Regions from separate parts of the Castellaniella sp. FW104-7C03 genome, predicted to be linked through region 1. Evidence: predicted binding sites of a transcription regulator. Region 1 holds the regulator's gene; each other region holds the start of a gene.
What was found. Region 1 encodes sigma-54, which starts transcription at its own class of promoters, with help from an activator protein. Its sites were predicted from a motif close to TGGCANGNAANCTGCTTT; they were not measured.
Positions count from the first base shown of each region.

Region 2: glnA (type I glutamate--ammonia ligase) is a predicted target of sigma-54. The motif match lies at 4,426-4,443, and genes of this name have one in related genera.
Region 3: ABS758_RS12625 (P-II family nitrogen regulator) is a predicted target of sigma-54. The motif match lies at 3,169-3,186, and genes of this name have one in related genera.
Region 4: exaC (acetaldehyde dehydrogenase ExaC) is a predicted target of sigma-54. The motif match lies at 3,658-3,675, and genes of this name have one in related genera.

Region 1 covers NZ_JBELOK010000003.1:182,816-190,075, reverse strand. The annotation lists gene ABS758_RS04895 (phospholipase effector Tle1 domain-containing protein) at 1-460, opposite strand, end outside; gene ABS758_RS04890 (DUF1840 domain-containing protein) at 533-880, shown strand; gene ABS758_RS04885 (hypothetical protein) at 891-1,208, shown strand; gene leuA (2-isopropylmalate synthase) at 1,280-2,983, opposite strand; gene ABS758_RS04875 (hypothetical protein) at 3,294-3,839, opposite strand; gene rpoN (RNA polymerase factor sigma-54) at 3,858-5,237, shown strand; gene ABS758_RS04865 ((2Fe-2S)-binding protein) at 5,296-5,550, shown strand; gene bfr (bacterioferritin) at 5,704-6,168, shown strand; gene ABS758_RS04855 (hypothetical protein) at 6,257-6,880, opposite strand; gene ABS758_RS04850 (peptide chain release factor 3) at 6,938-7,260, opposite strand, start outside.
Region 2 covers NZ_JBELOK010000009.1:153,220-160,479, reverse strand. The annotation lists gene ABS758_RS12155 (ferredoxin--NADP reductase) at 1-384, opposite strand, end outside; gene ntrC (nitrogen regulation protein NR(I)) at 435-1,973, opposite strand; gene glnL (nitrogen regulation protein NR(II)) at 1,970-2,923, opposite strand; gene glnA (type I glutamate--ammonia ligase) at 2,934-4,346, opposite strand; gene hemW (radical SAM family heme chaperone HemW) at 4,601-5,821, opposite strand; gene rdgB (RdgB/HAM1 family non-canonical purine NTP pyrophosphatase) at 5,834-6,448, opposite strand; gene rph (ribonuclease PH) at 6,445-7,197, opposite strand.
Region 3 covers NZ_JBELOK010000010.1:96,742-104,001, forward strand. The annotation lists gene ptsP (phosphoenolpyruvate--protein phosphotransferase) at 1-781, shown strand, start outside; gene ABS758_RS12615 (hypothetical protein) at 1,054-1,443, shown strand; gene ABS758_RS12620 (ammonium transporter) at 1,545-2,777, opposite strand; gene ABS758_RS12625 (P-II family nitrogen regulator) at 2,799-3,137, opposite strand; gene ABS758_RS12630 (YifB family Mg chelatase-like AAA ATPase) at 3,419-4,936, shown strand; gene ABS758_RS12635 (accessory factor UbiK family protein) at 4,975-5,238, shown strand; gene rpmI (50S ribosomal protein L35) at 5,402-5,599, shown strand; gene rplT (50S ribosomal protein L20) at 5,613-5,972, shown strand; gene pheS (phenylalanine--tRNA ligase subunit alpha) at 6,051-7,073, shown strand; gene pheT (phenylalanine--tRNA ligase subunit beta) at 7,112-7,260, shown strand, end outside.
Region 4 covers NZ_JBELOK010000011.1:15,595-22,854, reverse strand. The annotation lists gene ABS758_RS12960 (acyclic terpene utilization AtuA family protein) at 1-922, opposite strand, end outside; gene ABS758_RS12955 (LysR family transcriptional regulator) at 1,036-1,944, shown strand; gene exaC (acetaldehyde dehydrogenase ExaC) at 2,053-3,579, opposite strand; gene ABS758_RS12945 (sigma-54-dependent Fis family transcriptional regulator) at 3,937-5,835, shown strand; gene ABS758_RS12940 (BPTD_3080 family restriction endonuclease) at 5,843-7,260, opposite strand, start outside.

The DNA of each region.
Region 1 (7,260 bases):
CCTGTCGTGCCTGGCCGTTTGCGTCGAAGTAGACACTACGGCCATCGGCCAGGTGCAAGCGCCAACCTGTGCCCTCGCGTTGAAGCCGTGCGTCGTAATCGGTGTGCCAGCCGTCCCCCCAGGGCCCTGCGTATGCAGACCCTGATCGGTAGTAGCGGCGAAAGCCTGGCTGGCGTTTATCCAGGCTTTCGGGCAAATCGATGGCCTGCAGGTATTTTTCACCGCTCAGGCGATGCACAGGGTTGCTGATGCCGGTGTCCAGATCGGGCTCGCGCATGGGCCCCAGCGGAGTTTGTGCCCCACAGGGGGGCAGTTCGCCTGGCGGGGTGTCGGGGGCGGGACAGATCAGCGCCGGGTTGGCCTGGCACATGCCGGCCACAGCCAGCAGGCAGCCTGGCAAAAACATGCGCCATCCCTTGGTTTGCCCTCGGCCTGTCACCATCGCAATCCCCTTGTCCAAGCGGGAGATTCTCCTGCTTGGCAGGGCACAGAACTTGGGTTAGTGTATGTTTATGTCCACTGTTGGAAGTCCATGATGCTCATTTTGTTCCAGTCCCGGTCAGCCGCCGAAGTCCTGATGTTTGCCAAGCACGCCCGTCCCATCCTCGAGGCCGCCGGCAAACAGTTCGACACCCCCGACCTCCCCGAAAGAGGCGTCATCACGCACGCTCAGCTGGATACCGCCATCGCAGGCATCGAAGCCCTCATTGCTGCCGACAAAACCCCTGACACGCCCAATTCCGACCACGACGAGGCCGCCGAGCACCCGATTGCCCAATATGTCGGGATGCACCGCCGTGCCTGGCCCCTGTTGGCCATGCTGCGGCTGGCACGCGAGAAAAGCGAGGACGTCACCTGGGAACCCGCCCCCATCTGGTAAGGACAGTACTATGCAGGCTCATGTCATGATTGTGTTTGACGCCCGGCACTCGCTCGAGTTCGACGTCGATGTTTCGCCTGATGCCGCACAGGCACAGGCGGCTCGCCAGTGGTTCGAGCAACGTTGGGATGCGCTGGGCTGCGAGCCCTTGCGCGTCAGTGGCAAGGTATTGCTGCTGGACAAAATCCTGGGGGTGGCCGATGCACTGGGCTATCGCAAGCTGTCCAGCCAAACTGAAACCGCCCAGGAGTTTGCCTCCCGGGCGGCGCTGGCACTCGAAAAACCGCGTGTCACGGTTGATCTTCCCGGCCTGTCCATCGTGTATTGAGGGGGCCGGTGGCCGTTACCTCCCGCCAGTTGGGCGGGGATAACGGCGCTGCCGTGTATGGCTGATAACGGTCAGGCAGCCGCTGATACGCGGGCCGGCATTTCCTTGCCGGTGGCTGCATGGCGGTTGACTGCACTCAGAATGGCCAGGAAAGACGAGGTCACGATGTCTTCGTGGACGCCCACACCGTAGCCGCCGGCTTCGTCGCCAATCCGGATCTCGACATACGACGCCGCACGGGTGTCCGTACCGGTGCCGATGGCGTGCTCCTGGTAATCCATCACGCGCGCCTCGATGCCCAGAGCATCTACAAACGCCGAGATCGCACCGTCACCACGGCCTGTCAGGTGGCGGGTTTCACCGTCGACCTGAAGCTCGACCTCGATGGCAAACTGCTTCTGGCCCGTGGTTTTGGGGCTGCCCGTGATGCGGTGGCGCACCAGCGACCAGGGCCCGGCCAGCTCCAGGTATTCGCGGGAGAAGATCTCGTACACATCCCTGGGGGTGACTTCGCTGCCGGTTTCATCGGTTACCCGCTGGATCGCACGGCTGAATTCGATCTGCAGGCGACGCGGCAAGGCCAGGCCGTGCTCGTGCTCGAGCAGGTAAGAGACGCCGCCTTTACCCGACTGGCTGTTGACACGGATGACGGCATCGTAGCTGCGGCCCAGATCGGCAGGGTCGATCGGCAGGTAGGGCACTTCCCAGACTGCATCGGGTTTCTGGATGGCAAAGCCTTTTTTGATGGCGTCCTGGTGCGAGCCCGAGAAGGCGGTAAACACCAGATCGCCCACGTACGGGTGACGCGGGTGCACCGGCAATTGATTGCAGTCTTCGACGCAACGGCGCACACCGTCGATATCCGAGAAGTCCAGCCCCGGATGGACCCCCTGGGTGTACAGGTTCAGGGCCAATGTCACCAGATCAACGTTGCCGGTGCGCTCGCCATTGCCAAACAGGCAACCTTCGATACGGTCGGCGCCGGCCATCACGGCAAACTCGGCGGCGGCCACAGCAGTGCCGCGGTCGTTGTGCGGATGCACGCTCAGGACAATGGTGTCGCGCTGCTTGAGGTTGCGGTGCATCCATTCGATCTGGTCGGCATACAGATTGGGCGTAGTGGCCTCGATGGTGGCCGGCAGATTAAGGATGATGCGGTCTTGTACCGTGGGTTGCCAGGTGGCCACCACGGCGTCGCATACCTCGAGCGCGAAATCGGGCTCGGTGGTGCTGAAGACCTCGGGTGAGTACTCGTAGCGCCAGTGGGTTTCAGGATGATGGCTGACGGCTGCCTTGACGGCGCGTGTGCCCTGGACAGCGATCTCGCGAACTTCGTCGCGGCTCATTTTGAAGACAATCTTGCGAAAAGCAGGTGCACAGGCGTTGTACATGTGCACGATGGCATGCCGGGCGCCAGCCAGGGCTTGTACAGTGCGTTCGATCAGGTCTTCGCGGGCCTGGGTAAGGCCAATGATGGTGACGTCGTCGGGGATGCGGTTCTCGTCTACCAGCTTGCGGACAAAATCAAAGTCGGTTTGCGATGCCGAGGGGAAACCCACTTCGATTTCCTTGAAGCCGATCTTGACCAGTTGGTCGAAGAACCGCAGCTTGCGATCGACGCTCATGGGTTCGATCAGGGCCTGGTTGCCGTCACGCAAGTCGGTGCTCATCCAGATGGGGGGCGTGGTGATGCGGTGGCTGGGCCAGGTGCGCTCGGCGTAGTCGCGCGTAAACGGCGCAAACGGGACGTATTTGGAGGCGGGATTTTGAATCATGTCGGTAACCTGTCAGGGAAGTGCGTCCGGATCACGGATGCAAAAAAATCGCGGGATGGCGAAGATGTGGCGAACTGGTTGCCGAACTGCCACGCGGCGCTAGGCCCGGCAACCGATCGCTAGAAGTAGTAGGCCCGACAGGGGAAGCGCAAAGGCTGCAGGTGCAGCCTGGCGCGCGCGCAGCCCGTTGCCGGCAGAGGCCTGCGGCAAAGAGAAGATGGGTGCGCGTGAAGTGTTCATAGTGTGTAAGTCAAACACATTTTTTGTGGTTGCGCAAGGTTTGTGCGGCCAAAGGCCGCCATACCGTTGCTTAACTGTTGCGCTGGCGAGCGTCTTCGAGGGTGGCCAGCTGTCGTGCGGCTTGTTGCAGCCGTTGGGATCGGCCCGCATGGATTTCTTGCCGGGCCAGTTGGAGGTCGCCGACGCGCAGGGGCTCGTCGCGCGCCTGCCAGGCCCACAGCAGAACCTCCAGGGCGGGGGCTGACAATTGCTGTTCGAGCTGCTGAAACGAAGCGTTGTCTACCCACTTTTGACGTGACCGTGCAAGAATGCCGCGCACCACCTGGTACACCACCCAGGCTACGATGATCGTGCATAAAATAACCAGTGCAACCCAGAAGTACGGGTTGTAACGCTGCAACAAAGCCGTGGCTTCTGCCCCTACCAGATGGTTTCCGGCATAATCAACGCCGTTTCCAAACGCCAGCAGGCGGTTAAGCAGCTGATACCAGACCAATGCCACCAGCACCACCAGGGCGGCAGATGCTATCTTGGCGGTGGCCGTCAGCTTCAGCACAATGTGCCGCAGCAGGCTGGCGTCTTGTCGATTGGGGGTTTGGTATGGTTCCTGTGTCATGGCTTTGATGAGTTGAGTATGCGTACGCAAGCTTCCCTGGAGCTCGGCCAGCACCAGCAATTGACGCTGACCCTGCAACTGCGCCAGGGTCTGAAGCTGCTGCAGTGCTCGACCCAGGAACTGGAACAGGAAATCGCGCAGGCGGTGGCGGATAACCCCGTACTGGAGTACACCGAGCCAAGCCGGGAGATCCCGTATCCGGCGTCTGAGGCACCTGCCCCGGGTGATTCGTCTGCGCAGGCCGAGATGCTGGAGCGTCATTGGGTGCAGCCTGTGCGCCAGGCTGTCACGGATGATATCCCGGAATCACCCGCCCCGCAGAGCCTCACTGATCATTTATTGCAACAATTGCGCACGACGCAGGCAAGCGGGCGGGATCAGGCGCTGGTTGCCGTCCTGATCGGCGAGCTGGATGCGCATGGCTACCTGCTGTTCGAGCCTGCCAGCCATGCGGGTGCGCTGCCGCCCGACTGGCAGGTGGATGACAGTGAGTGGCAGGCGGCGCTGCGTCTGCTGCAGTCGTTCGACCCGGTCGGTGTTGGAGCGCGCAGCTTGCCGGAATGCCTGCAATTGCAGCTGCGTGCACGAGCCGCCGAGTGGCCTGCGCCGGTGCTGGATTGTGCCTTGCGCCTGACCCAGCATCTGCCCGACTTGGGCGCAGGCCGCTGGGCACGCCTGTGTCAGGCGCTGGCTTGTGATCGGGCGCATCTGGATGCCGCCCACCACGTGCTGCTGCAACTGGACCCCCATCCCCTGAGCGCCTGGGACAACGACGCCACCTACTATGTGGTGCCGGATATCTTCTTTTACCGGGCGGGTACGCGTTGGGTAGCCAGCCTGAATCCGGCTCTCGAAACCCCGCTGCGGATTGATCCCGAGCTGGCGCAGCAGCTGGAGGCAGCAGGGGGCACGCGGCTGCGCGAGCAGGTTCGCGAAGCCCGGCAATGGCTCCAGCACCTGAGCCAGCGGGGGCAAACCATTTTGCGTGTGGCCGATTTCATTGTCGATCATCAACAGCCGTTCTTTGAGCATGGCGAGTCCGCGATCAAGCCTCTGGTGCTGCGTGAGGTTGCCCAGGCGCTTGAGCTTCATGAATCCACGATTTCGCGAGCCACCCGCCTGAAATATGCACAAACGCCCTGGGGCGTTGTCGAATTGAAGCACTTTTTTGGCACCGCCTTGCAAACCACCTCCGGCGAAGACGCCTCGGCGCGAGCGATTCAGGCGGTGATGCGGACGCTGCTGGAGGCAGAGCCTGCCGACAAGCCGCTGTCGGACATGCGGCTGGCCACCTTGTTGGCCGAGCAGGGCTTTGTGCTGGCACGCCGCACGGTGGCCAAATACCGTGAGGCCATGGGGGTGCCGGTGGCCAGTGTGCGCAAGGCACAGGCACGATAAAAACGGTTGTGGCAAAAAGTGCTTGCCATCAATTTAAAATCAGATGATAATGATTCGCATGTATATTTGTGTATGCAACGCGATCAGCGAGCGCCAGGTACAAGAGGCGATTGCCCAAGGGGCGGCAGATCTTGGTGATCTGCAGGCCACGCTGGGCGTAGCGACCTGCTGCGGCCAATGTGCCCAAACGGCTACGGATTACCTGCCGGGTGGGCGCTACGCCACGGTGACAGTGCCGTCAGTATCTGTGACACCCGATCAGGTGGTTGCAGCGCCCATGCTGGATAGCACCGAGATCCGGCGCGTCGCCTGACGTCGTCTGCGGTTTATCGCCCAGGGGTTTGCTTGCGCCACATGGCCCGTATACGTGCCGGTGGTGCACTGTACCGTGCCGGCTTGGGGCAAGCGTGCTAGGCTATGGTTCGGTGCCCGTACCGATGCGGGCACTGTCCACCAGGAGCCCAGCATGAAAGGCGACAAGACCGTCATCAAATATCTCAATCAGCAGCTCAAAAACGAGCTCTCTGCCATCAACCAGTATTTTTTGCATGCCCGTATGTTGAAGCATTGGGGCTACGAAAAACTGGGCCAGCACGAATACGATGAATCCATCGGCGAGATGAAGCACGCGGATTTGTTGATTCAGCGTATTTTCATGCTCGATGGCTTGCCCAATCTCCAAGATTTGCACAAGTTGCTGATTGGCGAAACCGTGCCAGAAATCCTGTCATGTGATCTGAAACTCGAATCCGCTGCCCAGGACACCGTTAAAGAGGCCATGAAGTATTGCGAATCCGTGCAGGACTACACGTCGCGGGATCTGTTTCAGGTGATTCTGAACGATACCGAAGAGCACATCGACTGGCTGGAAACGCAACTGGGTCTGGTAGAGCAACTGGGCATCCACAACTACCTGCAGTCGCAGGTGTAATCGGGGCGCGGGCTGTTGCCACGCGCCTGATACAAGCCGTCAAACAGGGTGATGACGCCCTGCCCGGAGGCTTGGCTGCCCGCTGGCTTTAGTGTTGGGCGGGACAGTCTTTGGCCTTGCCCCAGGCCTGGTTGGCTTCGCAGTATTTGTTGCGGGCTGCCCAGGCACACGACGGCCGGGAGAAAAAGCCCAGATCAGCGCAAGCCTTAAGCTGCGCCTGAAAAGCCACCTGCCAGCTTTGATTGCCCTGAAGGGTGTTGGTGGCGGGCGCATCCGGAGGCGGCGGCACGTCGATAGGCTGTACCGGCTGGGTATTGACCAGAATCCCGGCGTTGGCAATACCTTGCAGGCCGCTGTCATCCATTTGCCCCTGTGCAGCCAGGGCAATGGCTTCGTCCATGCTGATGGTGGTGGTAGCTAGTGCAATGGGGCGGTTGGCGTCTATCAGGGGTGCGTTTTGTATTGTCCAATCAACCGGGGGCGGCTGGTTGGGTACCCCTAGGCGGCCATCTGACAACGGCTGAGGGGCGGAAGCAACAAAGGGCTTGCCATTGGCATCCAGTACCGTTGCATCGGCCACCTGAGTTATGGGATTTGGTGCGGGTGCCTGTGCTGGGCTGTGGATGATGAGCCAATCGCCCAGCCGCAGCCCGCCCCAGGCCGAAGCGGCGGCGGCAAATACCAGGGTGGCAATAATCAGACGCCAGGACATGGACGGGTTCCTTCGTCGGTTGATGCTGTGAACCTTGCCATTGTATCGGATGGCACGTCAGACGCCGCTGCCAAAAACCCGTCCGGCATGCTCGCGCATGGCATGAAACTCGATCTCCGGGTAGCGTTCCTGCGCCACACGTAGCTGTGCCGGGGACGTTGCTAAAAATGCAACAGCATCCACCACGTCGTAAGCAATGTTGGCATGGTTGGCGTCCATGAACTTTTTCAGGGCTTTGGGATCCTTGCTGGTGATCCAGCGGGCCAGACTGAATCGCGAGGGCATCAGGCGTGCATCGGCACCGTATTCGGTTTTAAGACGGTGCGCCACCACTTCAAATTGCAGTTGCCCCACTGCGCCCAGCAGCAAGGCGCCGCCTG
Region 2 (7,260 bases), on a different contig from region 1:
GTCTTTGATGATGCTCAGAAATGGTGCAAGGCCGGTGCCGGTGGCAAAAAGGTACAGATGTCGTCCGGGTTTGAGGTCGTCAACCACCAGCGTGCCCACGGGTTTCTTGCTGACCAGTACAGCGTCTCCGGGTTGCAGATGCTGCAGGCGCGAGGTAAGTGGCCCGTCTGGTACTTTGATGCTGAAGAATTCGAGATTTTCTTCGTGGTTGGCGCTGGCGATGCTATAGGCGCGCATCAGCGGCTTGCCTTCTACTTCTAGGCCCAGCATCACAAAATGGCCATTATGAAACCGTAGTCCGGGATCCCGGGTGGTCTTGAAGGAAAACAGGGTGTCGTTCCAGTGGTGCACACTGAGGACGTGTTCGGAAACAAAGGCAGCCATGAATAAAACCGGATTTTGAAGAAAATAAAAGCAAGAATACCGATTTTAGACTATTTGCCTGTTGGCTCGCCCATTAGCCTGTCGTGTTTTGCGGATGTTGCGCCGCTGTCCGGAAAATCCAGGCCTAATTCGCGGCATTTACGAGACAGCGTGTTGCGTCCAATGCCTAAAAACTCGGCAGCTTTGCCGCGGCGTCCTTCTGTGACCTCAAGGGTGGTGGCCAGCAGCAGGCGCTCGATTTCCTGTTGCAGCGACACCATGGTCGGGGTCCCTGGGGCTTTCAGCCGGGCACGGGCCTCAGCTTCGAGCGCTTGCTGCCATAAAGTGCCAGTGGCTGGTTTGGCAAGGTGGTCCTGCCCGGACACGTCTGGTGGCAGATCTTCGAGGGTAATCAAAGCGCTGGCTGTCATGACGGTAAGCCACTGACAGATGTTTTGCAGTTGCCTGATATTGCCTGGGTACGAGAACCTTTGTAATGCCTGCAGGGCGTCCGGATGCAGTGATCTGGGTGGCAGGCCCAGACTGGCGGCAGATTGCAACAGAAAACACCGGGCCAATTCGGGAATGTCCTCGGGTCGCTCCCGCAGGGCAGGCAAGCGTAGCCGGATAACGTTGAGCCGATGGAACAGGTCCGCACGAAACAGCCCTGCTTCCACCCTTTCTTCAAGTGGCTGGTGCGTGGCCGCGATGATGCGCACATCCACCTGAATCAGACCGCGCCCACCAACCCTGTAAAAGCTGTTGTCCGCCAGAACCCGCAACAGGCGTGTCTGCAGGTCTGCGGGCATATCACCGATTTCGTCCAGGAACAGCGTGCCGCCATGGGCCTCCTCGAAGCGTCCACGGCGTGCCTGTACCGCCCCGGTGAATGCTCCACGCTCGTGTCCAAAGAGCTCGGCCTCAAGCAGGTCGTGGGGAATTGCTGCGGCGTTGACGGCGACAAAAGGACCTTGAGCGCGCAGGCTGTGCTGGTGCAAGGCGTGTGCCACCAGTTCTTTGCCAGTACCCGATTCGCCTGTGATCAGAACGGTGGCGCTGGTGCGTGCCAAGCGGCCAATTGCCCGAAAAACCTCTTGCATGGCAGGTGATTGGGAAGGCAGGAGGGTGTCTTTCGTCTCTGGTCCATCGCCACTGATGTGTGGTGCGGTCTTATTGGCCAGCAGCCCGCCCGGCGCATCTTTTTGTGCTGATGCGCTATGAATTCCCGCCGCCGAACGCGCTGCACGGGAGATGAGATCGACGGCCGTCTGAATATCAAATGGCTTGGCCAGGTAGTCGAATGCCCCTTGCTGAAAAGCGGCCACTGTGGTTTCGAGATCCGTATAGGCGGTCATGAGGATGACCGGCAGTTGTGGATACTGCTGGCGTACGGCTGTCAGGACGGCCAAGCCGTCTGGGCCGGGCATCCGCACATCGCACACCAGTACGGCTGGTACCTGCCCCACCTGGTTGGTACCTGCCTGGCCAAGGGCATCAAGCAACGCGGTGCCGGTTTCGAAACTGCGTACCTCCCAGCCTGCCATTTTCAGGGCGCGGTCCAGTACCCAGCGCATGCCTGGTTCATCGTCGGCAATCCAGACAGTATTCATGAGGTACCCACAGGCAGCAGAAGACGGAATACGGTGTGCCCGGCTTCAGAATCATAATCAAGCACCCCACCGTGTGCATGGGCGCATTCTTGGGCCAGGTTGAGTCCCAGGCCCGTGCCTGTAGCTCTTCCGGTGACCAAAGGATGGAAAATCTTGTCGCGCAGCATGTCGGGCACCCCTGGCCCGTTGTCCTCGATGGACACCAAAACGCCCAGACGGTGCCGCCCCTGCAGCAACACTGGTTGCCGGACAATACGTGTGCGGATGCCAATCGTGGGTGTTGGTGTATCAGGCGACTCTGAGGCTGCCTGTGCGCCATTGCGTACAATATTCAAGATGGCCTGCATCAACTGGTTTCGGTCACCCAGCAGTTCTGGCAATGAGGCGTCGTAATCCCGGGTGATTTTCAGGGCACTGCCGAACTCCAGGCCAGCCAGTGCCAATGCGCGTTCGCAGATTTCATGAATATTGAAGTATTGGCGGTCGAGCACCTGGTGTTGCGGTGAGACCAAGCGGGTGACGAGATCTGCCAGGCGATCCGCTTCCTGGATGATGACCCGGGTGTAGTCCTTCAGTCCTGGGTCGGGGAGTTCGATGTCCAGCAGCTGGGCGGCAGCCCGCAAACCAGCCAGCGGGTTACGGATTTCATGTGCAAGATTGCGCATGGTCTCTCTTTGAGCCGCCCGTTCGGCCAGCGCCTGTTGCTGGTCATCCAGTTGGCCTGCCTGGTGCACCGGGATCTCGATAATGCTTGCCCAGGGCTGCCCAGGAGCAGATGTTTTTAGAACATGCGGGAAGCTCTTGAGAATGGGGGCTGCCAATTGACCCGTCAGCTGGCGGGCAGACAAGCCCAGTAGATCCTCGCAGGCGCTGTTGATCCAGATGATTTTCCCGGACTCATCCAGCAGCAGCACTGCTGTCTGCAGCCAGTCGAGCCCGGGCGTATCCAAGATGCCCTGCTTATAAAGTGTAGTAAAGGTCGAATTCAACAGGATGCGGGGTGACGCGCAGACGGTTGAGCTCGGACTCTTTAAGATCAAGGTAGGCGTCCAGCAGGTCGTTGCTGAATACACCACCTCGCGTGAGGAAATCCCGGTCACGATCGAGAGCCTCGAGGGCTTGCTCAAGTGAAGAGCAGACCGTCGGGATCTTGGCGTCTTCTTCGGGCGGCAGGTCGTAGAGGTTTTTGTCTGCTGGGTCGCCGGGGTGAATCTTGTTTTGCACCCCATCCAGGCCTGCCATCATCAGGGCCGAGAAGGCCAGGTAAGGGTTGGCAAGAGGGTCGGGGAAGCGGGCTTCCACACGCCGTGCCTTGGGATTGCTGACATAGGGAATGCGAATGGATGCCGAGCGATTGCGGGCTGAGTAAGCCAGCTTGACGGGGGCCTCATAGTGAGGCACCAGACGCTTGTATGAGTTGGTGCCCGGATTGGTGATTGCGTTGAGCGCCTTGGCATGATGAATGATGCCGCCAATGTAGTACAGTGCGAACTCGGACAGCCCACCGTAGCCGTTGCCTGCAAACAGGTTTTGGCCGTCTTTCCAGATGGATTGGTGTACGTGCATGCCGGAGCCGTTATCTCCCACCACGGGCTTGGGCATGAAGGTGGCTGTTTTGCCGTAAACGTGGGCCACATTACGGATCACGTATTTCATGGTTTGCGTCCAGTCGGCGCGCTGAACCAGTGTGGAGAACCGCGTGCCGATTTCGAGCTGGCCGCAGTTGGCGACTTCGTGGTGATGGACTTCGACCGGCACACCCATTTGTTCCATCAGCAGGCACATCTCGGAGCGGATATCTGCAAATGAATCGATCGGGGACACGGGTACGTAACCGCCTTTGATGGCAGGCCGGTAGCCCAGATTGGTGCCGTTGGCGTCATCTGCGTTGGACCAGGCGCCTTCGTTGGAATGAATTTTGACAAAACTGCCCGACATATCGGCGTTCCAGCTGACGCCGTCGAACACAAAGAACTCGGGCTCGGGGCCAAAATAGGCCGTATCGCCCAGGCCGCTGGATTTCAGATAGGCTTCGGCGCGACGAGCGAGGGAGCGCGGGTCGCGGTCGTATCCTTTGAGATCGGAGGGTTCGACCACATCGCAGGTAAGAATCAGTGTGTTTTCTTCGCGAAACGGATCCATACGGGCAGTTGTCGCGTCGGGGATCAGAAGCATGTCGGATGCCTCGATGCCCTTCCAGCCTGGCAAGGACGAACCGTCGAAGGCCACGCCGGCCTCCATGCGATCTTCGTCAACCAGGCCGGCGGGTACCGTAAGGTGATGCTCCCGGCCCATGGTATCGGTGAACCGGAAATCTACAAACGCAACCTCGCGTTCTGAGATCATGTGGACGACGTTTTCAGGGGTAGACATACGGGCTCCTGGGCCAAATGGGAAAAAGATATTGTCTTGAAAAATACACGGCAGCTTGTGGTGCCAGTACCAAAACCTACAAGCAAGCTTCATGCCAGGTATTGCTTCAACCCTGACACCGCTAAAAACGGGCATGTCCTGCAGCGAATGAGTGCATTGCATGCCAAGAAAATGTATTTTGGCACCAAAATGGTGCATCGCATAACTATTCATGCTCCATTTTGTTGCAGGGTTGTGCAGCGAAGCGCAAAGACTTAGTGCAGGAACTCCATTTGGAGATCGTTCAGGAAGCGCCAGCCTTGCGGGGTGGCCTGGATACGGTTAAGCCCTGGCTCTAGCAGACCGCGCTCGGCTGCGCGGCGCATGTCCGGCAGAAGCGACATTAATGACAAGCCCGTGCGCTCGATAAACAAACCACCCTCGACACCTTCACGGAGCCGCAATGCGTTGAGCATGAACTCAAAGCCCAGATCTTCGTGTTTGAGCGTGCGCTCTTCGACAATGTGTTTCCCCGTGCGCGCCTCCGCGAGACGCATCCATGCATCTGGCATCCGGGCACGCGCCTGGCGGATGATCCGGTTTTGAAATGAAATCTTGGAATGTGCCCCGGGCCCAATGCCAAGGTAATCACCAAATTGCCAGTAATTGAGGTTGTGCTGACAGATCTCTCCGGGGCGGGCATAGGCGGAAACCTCGTAGCGATTAAAGCCCGCGGCTCGTGCGAGTTCGGCCACGCGATCCTGCATGGTGGCGCTGAGCTCGTCACCAGGTACCGGTGGCGGATACTTGGCAAAAACAGTATTGGGCTCAAGCGTCAGATGGTAGAGCGACAAATGGCCTGTGTCATATGACAGGGCTTCCTGGATGTCGCGCTCGCATTCGGCAAGCGTTTGTTGCGGCAGTGCAAACATGAGGTCGAGGTTGACGCGATTGACGGCGCGTTGAGCCATTTCGATGGCCGCACGCGCCTGGGCGGCATCGTGGATGCGCCCCAAGCGCCGGAGCTTGTCATCATTGAAGCTTTGAATACCCAGAGAGATCCGGTTGACGCCGGCTTGTGCATACCCCTGGAACCGGGCAGCCTCCGCGGTACCGGGATTGGCTTCCAGTGTGATCTCGGTGTCGGGGGGCAAGCTGAGTGTGGCACGCAGCAGGCCGATGATCTGATCGATGGCGTCGGCAGACAGCAGGCTTGGTGTGCCACCGCCAAAAAAGACAGTGGATACCTGCCGGCCCCAGACATCTGGTAGCGCTTGCTCGAGATCTGCCTGCAAGGCTTGCAGGTATTCGCGCTCGGGGATTTCTCCGCCCTTTCGTTCGTGGGAGTTGAAATCGCAGTACGGGCACTTGTGCACGCACCAGGGCACGTGAATGTAGATGGACAACGGTGGCAAGGCCACCAGGCCCGGGCGGCCCCTGACGCCAGGGCGGCCGTCGTGTTCTTCTTCTTGCGGAACAGGTACCAGTTTCTTCATGGCCAGGTGTGCTCAGGATTTTGAGTTGAAGGATTCGCCCCGCAAGGCTTGCAGCAGCGCCCGAAGTGCCCGTGCGCGGTGACTGAGCATGGTCTTTTGTTCGAGCGGCAGCTCGGCGGCAGTCATGCCCAGATCGGGCAAATAGAATAAGGGATCGTAGCCAAAGCCGTTGTGCCCGCGCGGTGCGGAGAGCACTTCGCCGGCCCAGATGCCTTCTACCACGATGGGGCGTGGGTCTAGTGCGCTACGCAGATAGACCAGTACGGCCACGTAAGCGGCGCGGGCGTCGGTGTGGCCTGCCATCTCGGCGATCAGGTGCGCGTTGTTGGCAGCGTCGGAGCGGCTGCCGTCAGCGGCCATGGCATAGCGTGCCGAATGTACCCCCGGAGCCCCCCCCAGAGCGGAGACACAAAGGCCGGAGTCATCGGCCAGTGCCGGCAACCCTGTGATACGACTGGCGTGTCGCGCCTTGGCCAGCGCGTTTTCGACAAAGGTGTCAAAGGGTTCTTCAGCCTCGCTGACGCCGAGTTCGCCCTGTGGCACCATTTCGATGCCTGCAGCCGTCAGGCTGAGGGAGAATTCTTTCAGTTTGCCAGGGTTGTTGGATGCCAGAACAACACGGCTCATTGCGCGGCCTCCAGTGCCTGCTGCTGCGCCAAAATAAGCTGACGAATGCCGTGGTCGGCGAGGTCGAGCAGTGTATTGAGCTCTTTGCGCTGGAAGCTGCCGCCTTCGCCTGTTCCCTGCACTTCGACGAACCCCCCTGTGTCTGTCATGACGACGTTCATGTCCGTGTCGCAGCCGGAATCCTCGACGTAATCAAGATCGAGCATGGGTACTTTGTTGACCAGGCCAACGGACACAGCCCCAACCTGCCCGATAAGTGGCTCGCCTGATACCAGCCCTTGTGCCTTGAGGCCCTTGATGGCCAAGGCGGCTGCCAACCAGGCACCGGTAATGCTGGCGCAGCGCGTACCACCATCTGCCTGCAGTACGTCACAATCCAGCTGCAGGGTGCGCTCGCCCAGGGCGGCAAGATCAAAGACTGCGCGCAAACTGCGGCCAATGAGGCGCTGGATCTCTTGTGTACGGCCGCTTTGCTTGCCTCTGGCTGCTTCGCGGTCGCCCCGGGTATGGGTGGCACGGGGCAGCATGCCGTATTCTGCGGTTACCCAGCCCTGCCCTTTTCCCCTGAGGAAAGGCGGTACTTTGTCGAGCACGCTGGCGGTGCACAGTACGCGTGTCTCGCCCATGCAGGCCAGTACCGAGCCTTCAGCGTGGCGCGTATACCCGGTGATCAGTTGCACAGGGCGCAGGGCGTCAGGTGCGCGGTTGGCAGAACGGGAGGCAGGTACGACAGCGGGTGTGGAGGACATGTGAGAATTTCCAGGATCATGAGCCAGACTACAATATGTTCTTTATTGTAGAGAATCAGAAAG
Region 3 (7,260 bases), on a different contig from region 1:
GTTGCCCGACGAAGATGAGCAATATGCTGCCTATGCATCGGTAGTACGGGCAATGGGCGGTCGGCCGGTGACCATCCGTACGCTTGATATCGGCGCTGATAAGACATTGGATGGCGAGGCAACGGTCGCGACCAATCCCGCCCTGGGATTGCGTGCCATTCGCTATTGTCTGGCCAACCCGGAGCTCTTCAACATTCAGTTGCGCGCACTGCTGCGGGCAGCGGTGCATGGTCCGGTGCGGGTGCTGATCCCCATGGTGTCGCATATGCACGAAGTCGTGGCTGTGCGGCGCGCGTTGGCGCGTGCAGCCGAAGAGCTGAGTGACGCAGGAATCTCCCACGAAACCAGGGTGCAACTGGGTGCCATGGTCGAGATCCCTGCGATGGCCATTGCCATCGAGCCCTTTGCGGAGACGCTCGACTTTCTTTCGATTGGCACCAACGATCTCATCCAGTATGTGTTGGCCATTGATCGGGGCGACAAGGATGTGTCATCGCTGTACGACCCCATGCACCCGGCCGTCTTGCGGCTTATTGCGCACACGATCAATGCAGGCGAGCGCGTTGGCAAGCCTGTGTCCGTCTGCGGCGAGATGGCCGGTGACGTGCGGGTGACGCGTATGCTGCTGGGCTTGGGGCTGACCGGTTTCTCCATGCACCCGCAGCAGTTGCTGGACGTCAAAAAAGAGATTCGCAAGGCGCATTCCAATGCTTTGCGCGTCAAGGTGGCCTCTGCACTGAATCGAGCGGCGCGCATCGATCTAAGTACCTTGTCAGCCTGAATTTCTTTCTATGGCCTTATTTGTCCGGTGTTTGCATCGGGTCTTTTGTGTCCAGTTGTTGGCTGCGCCAGAGCCGCCTGTGTGCCCACTTGCTGCGTTTTTCCCTTGGGCGTCCAAATTAAAACCCGTGTTTTGCCTGGCGCTGCCTGCAATGGCTGTTTACATGTCAGGGTTTACCCTTTATCCAAGGTCGATAGAATTGTAACTAGCCCGGCTGTTACAGTCCGGTCTTTAAAAAAATTCCGTCGATGGAAACTGGAAAAGGGAAGATCATGAATACAATGCGCAAAACGCTTACCATGGCCGCAGTCGTCGCTTCAATGGGCCTGCTGGCGGCTTGCTCCAAGAGTGACGAACCCGCAGCACCCCCGGCTGCGCCGGTTCCGTCCACAGCCCCTACGCCAGCCCCTGTGCCGCCAGCCACTCAAGAACCCTCTACGACGCCTCAGTCGTCCCAGGATTCCTCCTCCCAGACTGATAAGCCTACGTTGGAAGAGCAGATCAAGCAGTCTGGCGAGGATGCGAAGACCAAGGCAGAGGAACTCGGCGACAAGATGGGTGAGGCTGCCACCGACGCCCGTGATGCAATCAAGGAAGGTGCTGAAAAGGCTGATGGGGCGATTCAGGGCGCCGTGGGTAGCGGCACTGACAGCAGCAAATAAGCCTGCTTGGCCATTATGTGTGGCCAGAGGATAGTCAACGAAAAAAGGGCGCTCAAGCGTCCTTTTTTCGTGAACATGAAGATTTGCCGCGGAGCGCGTCGCTAGGCCATGGGGTAAGCGTTCTCTCCGTGATCGCTTTGATCCATACCGACACTTTCCTGGTCGGCGGATGCCCGCAAACCGATCAGGCCGTTGGCCACAAATACAGCCAGTGCGGCCACAACGCCAGCCCAAATGATGCTGATAACAACCGCTTCTGTCTGCAGCCATGTCTGCCACAGTATGGACAGGACGCCGGCGGGGCCTGCTCCCCCCAAACTGCTCGACTGGAATATGCCGGTCAGCAGGGCGCCGACGATGCCGCCCACTGCGTGGATGCCAAAGACATCAAAGGCATCGTCAACGCCCAGGAGGCGCTTGAGTCCGTTGACGCCATAGAAGGCCGCCCAGGCCGCCAGGGCGCCGATCACCAGGGCACCGCTGGGTGCAACCAGCCCGGCGGCCGGGGTGATGCCGACCAGGCCGGCAATCGCACCCGAGACGGCTCCCAGCAAAGATGCCTTGCCTCTTAAGACACGTTCGATCAGTAGCCAGACCAGCACACCGCAGACGGCTGCCATCATCGTATTGACCACGGCAAGCACGGCTTGCTCGTTGGCAGCAAGTGCCGATCCGCCATTAAAGCCAAACCAGCCGATCCAGAGCAGTGCGGCACCAGTCAGGTTGAAAGGAAGATTGTGGGGAGGCATCGCCTGGCGGCCATAACCTTGGCGGGGGCCCACCAGATGGGCAGCAACCAGACCTGCGGTGCCTGCGCTGATGTGCACAACGGTGCCACCTGCGAAGTCGAGTGCGCCACGCAGATGCAACCAGCCATTGGGTGCCCAGACCATGTGGGCAATGGGCAGGTAGGCGAGTGTGAACCAGATGCCGGTAAACAGCATCATGGCGCCAAAGCGGGTACGCTCGGCGATACTGCCCGTAATCAGTCCGCAGGTGATTGCTGCAAATGCACCCTGAAACAGTGCAAACAGCAGCTCGGGAATAGTGCCGCTCAGGGGCAGGGTGGTGCTTGCGCCCTGGACATAGAGCCCGGCCAGACCCAGATGTGTCAGACCGCCCAGGATGCCCGAGCCCGGTGCAAAGGCCAGTGAGTAGCCGTAAACAAACCAGAGCACCATGGCTAGTGCGCAGGCCCCCAGTGTTTGGCTCATTACCGACAGCACATGGCGTCCGCGGGCCAGCCCACCGTAGAACAGCGCCAGGCCGGGGACGCACATCAGCCAGACCAGAAGGGTACTTACCAGTACCCAGACAACATCGCTTTTATCCATTTTTACAGGTTCCGGTATGGTTCAAAGGACAGATTCGCCGGCTTCACCCGTGCGAATCCGTACAGCGTGTTCAAGGGGCGTGACAAAAATTTTGCCGTCACCAATCTTGCCGGTGCGTGCTGCCTGGCACACGCATTCAATCGTCAGTTCAAGCTGTTCGTCAGACACAGCGATCTGAATCTGCAATTTGGGTAAAAAGCTGACCTGATATTCAGCGCCTCTATAGAGCTCTGTGTGACCTTTCTGCCTTCCGAAGCCGCGAGCTTCGGTCACTGTCATGCCCTGAATCCCGGCTGCTGTCAGGGCGGCGTATACCTCGTCCAGCTTGAAGGGTTTGATGATGGCGGTGATGAGTTTCATGAGTCTTCCTTGTTTATCTGGCAGTGCCTACACAGCAAAAGGCGTGCCAACACATTGCCGTGTTGGATATGTCGTGAACTTGCGAGTGTTGGGGTAGGGGCACGCGCTCTGGAAAGGTGCAATTTGCGCATTTTTGCAAGGCGCAATATGCCTCGCGATGGTGCAGGGAGAAGGGGGTGTGCACCCGTTTGGTGCAGGACAGAATGAGCCTGTTCCAATGCCCGGCGGTGGCTGGGGCCCGTATAGTTTGGGGCAATGATAAGGATGGGGAGAGATGAGCAATGTCGCTTGCTGTGCTGGCCGGTCGGGCCATGTTTGGGCTTCAGGCCAGGCCTGTCCAGGTAGAGGTGCATGTAGGCTGTGGCCTGCCTGCTTTTTCGATTGTGGGTTTGCCTGGCGCCGGCGTTCGAGAAAGCCGGGACCGGGTTCGATCTGCCATCCTTAGCTGCGGCTTTGAGTTTCCATCCGGCCGGATTACCGTCAATCTGGCACCGGCAGATTTGCCCAAAGACTCTGGCCGCTTCGACCTCCCGATTGCAGTGGGGATTCTGTTGGCTTCCGGCCAGATCGACCGGCCACCCTCGGGTACCACAGAGATGTCGCACTATGTCTTGGCGGGTGAGCTGTCCCTGACCGGCGCGCTGATGGCCGAACGGGCGGCGCTGGCCATTGCCCTGGCGCTTGCGCGCGAAGATCATGAAGCGGTTCTGATCCTTGCTCCGCCTGCTGCGGGTATTGCAGCTCTGGTACCCGGTCTGTGTGTACTTCAGGCCCAAAGTCTGGAAGAGGTTGTGGCGCATATGGCCGGCCGGCAACCGCTATCGGTTGCGCCGCCTGCTGCTTTGCCGCTTGCTTCCGGGCAGTTGGCCTGCATGAGCGAAGTGCGCGGCCAGGCGCTGGCACGCCAGGCCCTGGAAATCGCCGCCGCTGGCGGCCACAGTGTGCTGTTCTGTGGGCCGCCAGGCGTGGGCAAAAGCATGTTGGCGCAGCGTTTGCCCGGCTTGCTGCCGCCGCTTACCCAAACGCAGGCACTGGAGGTCGCGGCGGTTCAGGGGCTGGTATCCATACAGCAAGGCCTGAGCGCCGCGCCCCCCTTCAGGGCCCCACATCATGGGGCGTCCACAGCTGCGTTGGTGGGAGGTGGTGCACATCCCCGCCCGGGAGAAATCAGTCTGGCACATCATGGTGTGCTGTTTTTGGATGAGCTTCCCGAGTTTGATCGCCGGGCACTGGAAGCCTTGCGCGAACCCCTGGAAACAGGCTCGGTAACAGTGGCGCGGGCTGCAGGCAGTTACCGCTTTCCAGCTCGATTTCAGCTTCTGGCTGCCATGAATCCGTGTCCGTGTGGTTGGTACGGTCATCCTCGGCGTGTGTGCCGCTGTCCTCAGGAGCGCATCCTGAAGTATCGTGCTCAGGTGTCGGGCCCCTTGCTCGACCGGATCGATTTGCATGTGACGCTGGCCGCCGAGAAAGCCTGGCACGAGCTACCGGCTGGAGAGTCTTCGGAAGCAGTTCGGGTACGTGTATTGGCGGCCCGCCGGCGGCAGTTGCAACGTCAGGATTGCCTTAATGCCCAGCTTGGGGCAACTGGCCTGCTGGCCAATGTTCAACTGGATGACGCGGCCCGCGCATTGCTGGCAGAGGCTATCCATCGTCTGGGCTGGTCTGCGCGGGCGAGTCAGCGGGCTTTGCGAGTGGCCCGTACCCTGGCCGACCTGGATGGGCTTGAGCAACCTCGATTGGAGCACGTGGCACAGGCGGTGCAATTTCGCCCCTCATCAGATGATGTCGGTGCGTAAGCCGTTAAAATAAACGTTTTACCTGCAGGAGGACCCTCATGATCGCTCCCAATCAATGGCTGGACGACTTTCAAAAAAATGTGTCCGACATGCTGGCCAAGACACCGGCGGCCGACATCGAGCGCAACATGAAAGCGCTGATGGCACAAACCTTTACACGTATGGATCTCATCACGCGCGAAGAATTCGACGTGCAAACGGATCTCCTTGCGCGTGCCCTTGATCGCGTGCAAGCACTCGAGTCCCGTGTGCAGGCACTTGAACAAGCGCAGACAGGCGCCGGGTTAGACAAAACTCAGTAAATCATTCTATAATCAACAGCTTTTCCATGTTTCAGTTATGGAAAACAAGCCCGTTCGTGCACGTTGCGCATGGCGGGTTTTCAGCAGATTGCGGATACCGGGTTGGACAAGTGCCTCGATGTGTCGGGCCACCTGAATTCGCAAAGTCAACAGAGTAATCGTCATGCCCAAAATGAAGAGCAAAAAAGGCGCGTCCAAGCGCTTTAAGGTGCGCGGCAGTGGTTCCATCAAGCGCGGCCAAGCTTTCAAACGTCATATCCTGACAAAGAAAACCACGAAAAATAAGCGTCAGCTGCGTGGTTCGGCTGCTGTCCATGAAACAAATATCGCCTCCGTAAAGGCGATGTTGCCTTTCGCCTGATCGGAGATACCTAATGCCTCGCGTCAAACGCGGCGTCACAGCTCGTGCACGCCATAAAAAAGTTCTTAAAGCCGCCAAAGGCTACCGCGGTCGCCGCGGTAATGTATTCCGGGTCGCCAAGCAGGCAGTCATGCGTGCAGGCCAATATGCCTACCGCGATCGCCGCAACAAAAAGCGCACGTTCCGTGCATTGTGGATTGCCCGTATCAATGCAGGTTGCCGAGAGCTCGGCGTTACCTACAGCGTGTTCATTGCCGGCCTGAAAAAAGCCTCCATCGAACTCGACCGCAAGGTGCTGGCCGATATGGCTGTCAACGACAAAGCTGGTTTTGCTGCCGTCGTGGCTCAGGCGAAATCCGCACTGGCCGCCTGATTAAAACAGTTTCGTTATCGATTCTGTCTCATCGCAAACGGAGCTCATTTGGGCTCCGTTTGTGTTTTGGAAGAAGCTATGGACACGACGCTCGACGAGTTGATTTCGCACGCGAGGGCGCGCTTTGCGCAAGCTGCAGACGCTGCGACACTCGAAAATGAAAAAGCTGCCTTTTTGGGCAAGCAAGGCTCTTTAACCGCATTGCTCAAGGGCCTTGCGGGTCTTCAGGGCGACGAAAAACGCAGTCGCGGCGCCGAGATCAATCAAGCCAAGCAGCAGGTAGAACAGCTGCTCAATGCGCGCCGGGCCGAGATCGCCCAGGCAGCGCTCAACCAGCGCCTGACGGCCGAAACCATCGATGTCACATTGCCTGGCAGAGGGCGCGGCACCGGGGGCATTCATCCGGTCATTCGTACCTGGCAGCGGGTCGAGCAGATTTTCCGTTCGATTGGTTTCGATGTGGCTGACGGCCCCGAAATCGAAAACGACTGGACCAATTTCACCTCGCTCAACAATCCTGAAAACCACCCTGCACGTTCGATGCAGGATACGTTTTACGTGGATATGCAAGACAATACGGGCTTGCCACTGGTGCTGCGTACGCACACCAGCCCGATGCAGGTACGCTACGCGCGGATGAACAAGCCGCCCATCAAGGTCATCGCACCGGGCCGCACCTATCGGGTTGACAACGATGCCACGCACTCGCCGATGTTTCATCAGGTTGAAGGTCTGTGGATCGCAGAGGACATTTCCTTTGCCGACCTCAAAGGCGTGTACACCAATTTTCTGCGTGCTTTCTTTGAAACCGACGACCTCACACTACGGTTTCGACCCTCATTTTTCCCGTTCACCGAGCCATCCGCCGAGATCGACATGATGTTTACCTCAGGCCCCAATCAAGGCCGGTGGCTTGAAATCTCCGGTTCCGGGCAGGTGCACCCACAAGTCGTGCGCAATTTCGGGCTGGATCCCGAACGCTATATCGGCTTCGCCTTTGGCTCCGGGCTCGAGCGCCTCACGATGCTGCGCTATGGCGTCAATGATCTTCGCCAGTTCTTCGAGGGCGATCTGCGCTTCCTGCGTCAATTCAATCTCTGATATCCCAGTCTCTGCACTGAGCGAAACGGAACCGAATCATGCAATTTCCAGAATCATGGCTGCGTAGCTGGGCCAATCCCGATATTGACAGCCAGACCTTGTCTCATCGCCTCACTATGGCAGGCCTTGAGGTAGAAGACGCTGAGCCTTATGCACCGGCATTTTCCGGTGTGGTAGTGGCAAAAAT
Region 4 (7,260 bases), on a different contig from region 1:
GACGAGGCTGGCCGTGTGCACCGCGAACGGCCACCCGGTTGGGGCTGGTTGGCTCGAGGGTGACGTCTGTGATGTCCAGTACAACATCAGGAGTCAGGTAGGCGGCAGGATCGTGGATCTCGTAGAGAATCTGTTCTTTGACGGTGCGCAGGTCGACCAGCCCGCCGGTATTCCCCGCCTTGGTGATGACAAACGAGGCATCGGCCTGGATTTCCGCAATGGGGTAGCCTATGGTGGCCGGGGAGGGGACATCCTTGTAACCGGGATCTGCAAAGTAGCCGCCGGTTACTTGTGCCCCGCATTCCAGCAGGTGGCCGGCCAGCGTGGCCTGGGCCAGGCGATCCCAATCATCCCAGGCCCACCCGTAGTGAGCCATGGCCGGGCCCACCACCAAGGCTGGATCGGCGACCCGCCCGGCCACCACAATCTGGGCGCCGGCGCGCAGGGCGTCGGCAATCGAGCGGGCGCCAATGTAAACATTGGCAGAGACGATCTGCCCGGTGTCACTGTGCAGTGCAGTGTCGCCCTCCCAGATTTCCAGGCCTGTGAGATCGAGCCCGTCGAGGAGGTCGTCGCCCGTGATCACGGCGATCCTGGTGTCTGTGAATCCTTGATCCCGGGCGATCTGCTGGATCAGGCGTGCCGCCGCCTGCGGGTTGGCCGCGCCAAAGTTGCCGACGATGGCTATGCCCGCACGCAAGCAATCTGCCAAAATGGGCGTGACGATGTCTGCCAGTAAAGGCTCGTAGCCTTTGTCTTTATTGCTGCGCTTGGCCACTTGCCCCAGTGCCAGCGTGCGCTCGCCGAGCGTCTCAAAGATCACGGCGCCCGGATGACCTGACGCAATGATGGATGCCACCACAGCCTGAGCGGCATCGGTTCGATCGCCGGAAAAACCAGCGCCACTTCCGATCAGATACAAGGTTGTCTCCTGCAATGCCTGTTATAGATTCTTGGCGGCATGAAGATTCATCTTAGGTCGGGTTGTTTAATAATAGAATTGAAATTTCTGTATCTCAGTAATTTGAAAATCGAATGAAACAAGGATTCCGGCACATTCGTGCGTTTTTGCAGGCGGCACAATCGGGTAGCTTCACCCAGGCGGCAACCACGCTGCATGTGTCACAGCCGGCACTCACCGTGCAGATCCGGCAGCTCGAAGAAGAGTTGGGTGTCAAGCTCTTCGACCGGGACCGCCGTCGCGTTACCTTGACTCCGGCCGGCCGCAATATGATTGTGCCTTTGCAAAGAATTCTGGATGAGTTCCAGAGCGCGGTCGAGCAGGCACACGATCTGGCCGGGCTGCAGCGCGGCCGGCTGACAATCGCTGCATTGCCCTCAATTGCGGCAGCCTGGTTGCCGGGTTTGATCCGAACGTTTCATGCCCGGCACCCAGGCATCGAAATCCGTATTGCCGATGTCCCTGCCACCCGATTGCAGGCCCTGGTGCGGGACGAAGAAGCCGATCTGGGCCTGGGCCCATGGGTGAGTCGTGATCGTGCCTTGCAATTTCAGGCTTTGCTTGAAGACCGGATGCACGTCTTTTTCCCGGCGGGCCATCCTTTGGAGGTCACTCGGCGCCCAACGCTGGAGAAACTTGCCCGGTATCCTCATGTGCTCACCGGCCAGGGCACCAGCGTTCGCGAGGTGCTGCATCGCGCGTTGGAAGTCGCTGGTTTGGATGTCGAGGTTGTCTGTGAGGTGGCGTATCTATCAACCGCCATCGGGATGGTTCGGGCGGGGCTGGGGGTGGCGATTTTGCCGCTTTCCACCGTGTCGGCGGCGCCCTGCGCTGATCTTGAGCACCGGCCCGTGGCCAGTACCGATCTTAATCGTCAACTGGGCCTGATTACGGCCAAAAGAAAGGCGCCGTCGCCAGCTGCTGCTGCTTTTATTACCGCCCTGATCGCTGCCAAAGGGGCTTTGGGTGGTGAGTTTGCGTGATGCTGCACCCGCCCGCGGCAACAAGGGCTTACAGGTTTTTGTCTGTAAGCCCTTGCGCGCCTGACGTTGCGAGGCCCGGGCTTTAGCGGGCCTGAATTGTCATAGACGTTAGAAGAAACCCAATGCGTTCGGGTCATAGCTTACCAGCAGGCATTTGGTTTGCTGGTAGGCGCCCAGCGCCATTTTGTGGGTTTCGCGCCCAATGCCGGATTGTTTGTAGCCGCCAAAGGCCGCGTGGGCGGGGTAGAGGTTGTAGCAGTTCGTCCAGACTCGTCCGGCCTGTACTTCGCGGCCTACGCGATAGGCCTGCGAGCCATCGCGCGACCAGACTCCCGCCCCCAGGCCGTAGTACGTGTCGTTCGCGATCGCGATGGCTTCGTCCTCGTCTTTAAAGGTTGTCACCGAGGCGACGGGGCCGAAGATCTCCTCTTGAAAGATCCGCATGCTGTTGTTGCCAAAGAGCAGGGTGGGCTTGACGTAAAAGCCCTCGTCGAGACCGGCGCCTGGTACGTTGCGGCTGCCGCCTGTCAGGCATTGCGCGCCTTCATCGCGTCCGATATCGATATAGCCCAGGATCTTGTTCATTTGTGCCTGAGACACCTGGGCGCCCAGCATGGTGGATGCTTCCAGCGGGTGACCGGTCTTCATGGCTTTCACTCGCTTGACTGCCCGTTCGATAAAGCGTTCGTAAATGGATTCCTGCACCAGAATACGCGAGGGGCAGGTGCAGATCTCGCCCTGGTTCAGGGCAAACATACTGAAGCCTTCCAGTGTCTTGTCAAAAAATGCGTCGTCCTGATCCATGACGCTGGCAAAGAAGATGTTCGGGCTCTTGCCACCCAACTCTACTGTGCTGGGGATCAGGTTGTCGGCCGCTGCGTGCAGGATGTGTTGGCCCGTGGGGGTAGAGCCTGTAAAGGCAATCTTGTTGATGCGTTTGCTGGTTGCCAGCGCCTGCCCGGCTTCCTTGCCAAAGCCGTTGACGATATTGAGTACGCCCGGGGGCAGCAGATCACCCACCAGCTCCATCAATACCAGGATCGATGCCGGGGTTTGCTCGGCTGGCTTGAGCACCACGCAGTTACCGGCAGCTAGGGCGGGGCCAAGCTTCCAGGCGGCCATCAGCAGTGGGAAGTTCCAGGGGATGATCTGTCCCACTACGCCCATGGGCTCATGGAAGTGATAGGCCACCGTGTTCTTGTCGATCTCGGAGATCCCGCCTTCCTGGGCGCGGATGCAGCCGGCAAAATAGCGCAGGTGGTCGATGGCCAGGGGGATATCGGCGTTCAGGGTTTCACGGATGGGCTTGCCATTGTCGATGGTTTCCGCTGCGGCCAGCAGGCCCAGGTTCTGTTCCATGCGGTCGGCCATGCGCAATAGCACTCCGGCACGGTCAGCCACCGAGGTTTCGCCCCAGGCCTTGCGCGCTGCGTGAGCGGCGTCCAGGGCCAGCTCGATGTCGTCGGCCCCGGATCTGGGTACCTCGCAGAACACTTGCCCGGTGATGGGCGATAGATTGTCGAAATACTGTTTGCTGACAGGTGCCACCCAGCGCCCGCCGATGTAGTTCTCGTAATGCTTCTTATAGGGAAAGTCCAGGTCTATCCCGAAATGCTTCAGGTCGGTCATGTTCATTGCTGTCTCCTTGGGTAATGGCATCGTTGAGGCAAATGCCGATTCATCAGGGCATCTGTGTTGATGCTTATGGAGTACCAAGCAATATTGATGCCAACATGCCCGTCAGGTGCTCGTCGCCCGGGTCTGGCCGCCTTCGGCATGACGTGTGGTTCCCCTCCACGATAGAGGAGGCCGCTATGGTTTTCCCATCTTTGGATCCAAGCTTTTCTTATGGCCGTTGCAATGGCATACTGGTTTAAAAATACGTTTAAAAACAGCGAACTGTCGCATTTTGCGACACTTGCCCGTGGTTTGTGCGACGTGCGTGTTGCATTCTGCACCGTTGTCGGCACAGGCTCGGATGGAGAGACAGTCATGCCGCATTCAATGCCGCTTACCCTCGCCGCAGGCGCCCAGATTGATGCGTCCTCTTTAATCCATCGATCCTGGGCACGCTGCGCCAAGCTCGATCCGTATCTGCTGGCTGATCCCAACCCATTGTCGCGGGCGGATCTCACCTTTCAGATCGAAGCCAATCAGGCCTTGCTGCGGCACGCAGAATCCAGCCTGGGCGCATTGGGTGCACTGGCGCAGGCCAACAATGGCATTGCGATCCTGGCAGCACCTGATGGCCTCATCCTGCACGAGCAGGGCAATCCCAATTTTCTCGATAAGGCGCAGCGTGTTGCCCTGCGGCCTGGCGTCAATTGGGCCGAGTCCCAGCGCGGCACAAATGCGATCGGCACAGCGCTGTACGATGGTCGTGCCGTCCGCATTCACGGCACAGAGCATTTTCTTGCCCGTAATCAGGTACTCAGTTGTCATGCGGCCCCCATCCTCTCGGCCACCGGCAGCATCCTTGGTGTCCTCGACCTTTCCAGCCCAGCCAACGTACTGTGTGGCTATGCCTTGGCCTTGGTGCAGCAGCTTGCTACCGGCATCAGCAACCTGATGATGCTTGAGAGCCCGTTGCAGCGGCTTGAGTTTCACGTGGGCGAGCCACACACCCGAGGCAAGTCAACCGCCATCTTGCTGCTGGACGATAAGCAGTGCATCGCGGGTGCCAATGAAGCCGCCCTGTATGTCCTGGGCACCGACTGGCGGCTGCTGGGCACGCCATGTGCCCAATGGATAGAGGGTGACTTGCATTCCGGCGGCACCTTATTGCATCGCCACGATGGCCTGATGCTCTCCGGGCGTCTGCTGTCTGGCATCCAACCAGGTCACCTCTTCAGACAGCGGCCGGCCAAACCAGTTGCCTTGCAGCGGTCGGCAGACGCGCTTCCGGAGCCCGATACCATCAGCCGTCCGTTGCTTGCGCAAGCGGTTCGCGCCGTCGACAGCCAGTTGGCCGTCTTGTTGCATGGCGAAACCGGTACGGGCAAGGAAGTGATGGCACGGCATATTCACGCCCGAAGCCAGTATCATGCGGGGACATTCGTGGCCGTCAATTGCGCCGCCTTACCCGAGCACCTGATCGAATCCGAGCTCTTTGGCTACGAGCCAGGCGCTTTTACGGGTGCGCGGCGTGAAGGCGCCCGTGGCCTGCTGCGCCAGGCGCACGAAGGCACCCTGTTTCTGGATGAGATCGGCGATATGCCGTTGGGCCTGCAAACGCGGCTGTTGCGCGTTCTGCAAGAGCGTGAGGTGCAGCCGTTGGGTTCTGAAAAGCGCATTGCACTTGATTTCAATCTGGTTAGCGCCAGCCACCAGGATTTGCCCAGTCGGGTGACCGAGGGGCTGTTTCGCGCGGATCTTTACTATCGCTTGCAAGGCATCCCGATCACGCTGCCACCCTTGCGGCAGCGCCCCGATTTATCGCACTTCATCGCCAATCAGTACGCGGGCCTGGGCGGGGCCTTGGCTACCCAGACGCTTGAGATACTGGCAGGCTATTCCTGGCCGGGCAATTATCGCGAGTTAAACAGCCTGTTGCGACGTCTGCGTTGCCAGTGTCCCCAGGATGGCCCGTTGCTGCCGCAGCAACTGCCCCAGGCTGTTGCCTCGATGTGCCTGCGATCCTCGCGTGATTGGGCCGCGGATGCGTCGCATGACCCGGCCATGAAGGCTGATGCTCCCGCCGTGCCGATCCCGTTCTCTGCATCACCATCATCGTCTCCGGTGCCAGGGGCCGTTGGCACAACTGGCCGGTTGAGCGAGCTGGAGCAGTCTGCCATTTACCAAACCTTGCACGATTGTGCCGGCAATGTCACCGAGGCGGCCCGGCGCCTCGGCATTCATCGCAGCACCTTGTATCGCAAGCTTAAGGGCTAGTTCTTTATCACTGCCTTTGGCTCGTGGGCTTTCCTATGGGTTCCGAATAACGGGGCGAGGATGCGTGGTGGTTGATCACATCGTCCATCTGTGCGGGCTCGCCCATCACCACATCCCAGCACCACACGCCAAAGCCACCCCGTGTGTTGATGGCTTGGACCCATGCGTCCAGCGCCAGCCGCTTCTTGCGGTTTTGCTCGGAATCCTCACCCTTGATTTCCAGTACCAGCATTTTGCCGTTGGCAAGACGCACCAGGTAGTCAGGCACATATTTGCGTTTGCTGCCGCGCCACAGGTAATAGATCTGGAAGCCCAGGTGGTCATTCTTGGCGTAGGCCGAAACTTCTGTGCTGGCCTCCAGGCGCTTGGCAGCATAGTCTTCCCAGGTACTGTCCGCTACAGCGTGGCTGATCTGCGATTTCACGGTCTCAAGGCATGGCTTGGTGGTGTACCAGGTGCGCATCAGCCGGGTAGATCCGATCGGAAACTCCGGATCGAACACAGGTTCGAGCTGTTGGCTGTTGTGCTGTTCGATCAAAGCCGCTATGTGCTGGACGATCGTATCCATGGAAAGCGCAATCAGGATGCGTTTACGTAGCGGCTCCTGGTGAAACAGCGATGGAATGTTTAGGTGATCTGAATTAAAAAACCGCTCTACCAGGCGCACCAATTGCTGAACCAGCAGTTCGCGTCCCCCGGAAAATCTACCGCCCAGGCTTTCCATCGCTTTGCGGGCTGCCATAAATAACAGTCGCTGCTGGCGAAACCCCTCGGGGATTTTTTCCAGATCGATCGGCACAATCTTGGACATATCCGTTGCGCCGCCCAGGGCAGGGGCAAGGTCGGCGCTGACAGGAATGCGAACAGGGTCGATGGTCAGCCGCAAGGCGCTGTGGTTGTCCCAGTCGAGTGTGAGTGCTTGATGGATGACGGTGTCCACACGTAGCACGTTGGGCCAGCTGATCTCCAGACTTGCACGATCTGGAAGTGATTCGACCTGAATACTGGGTTTGGGTGGCGGCGGAGCCTCGCCGCTGTCGTCTACATCCTGGAAAATCGACAGAGGGACGCCAAAGACGTTGACAAACTCTGGCCGAAACAGATCGCGCACCTGGCCGTCCGGACATTGCGCCGGCTCGGTGTCATATGACACACGCCGCAATCCCCGACCAATCACTTGCTCGCATAATAACTGGCTGGTAAAGGCCCGCAGGCCCATGATATGGGTGACGTTCTTGGCATCCCAGCCTTCAGACAGCATGGCTACGGAAATGACATTTTGCAGATCCTGACCCGCTGTGCCGCGTTTACCCACGTTATCGATAATTGCGCGTAGCAGTTCTTCTTTTTTCAGCGGGCGCAGGCGTGCTTTGATGAACTCCGGGATATCGGCGGCTTCAAGGATGTCGTGCAAAACTTCTTCGT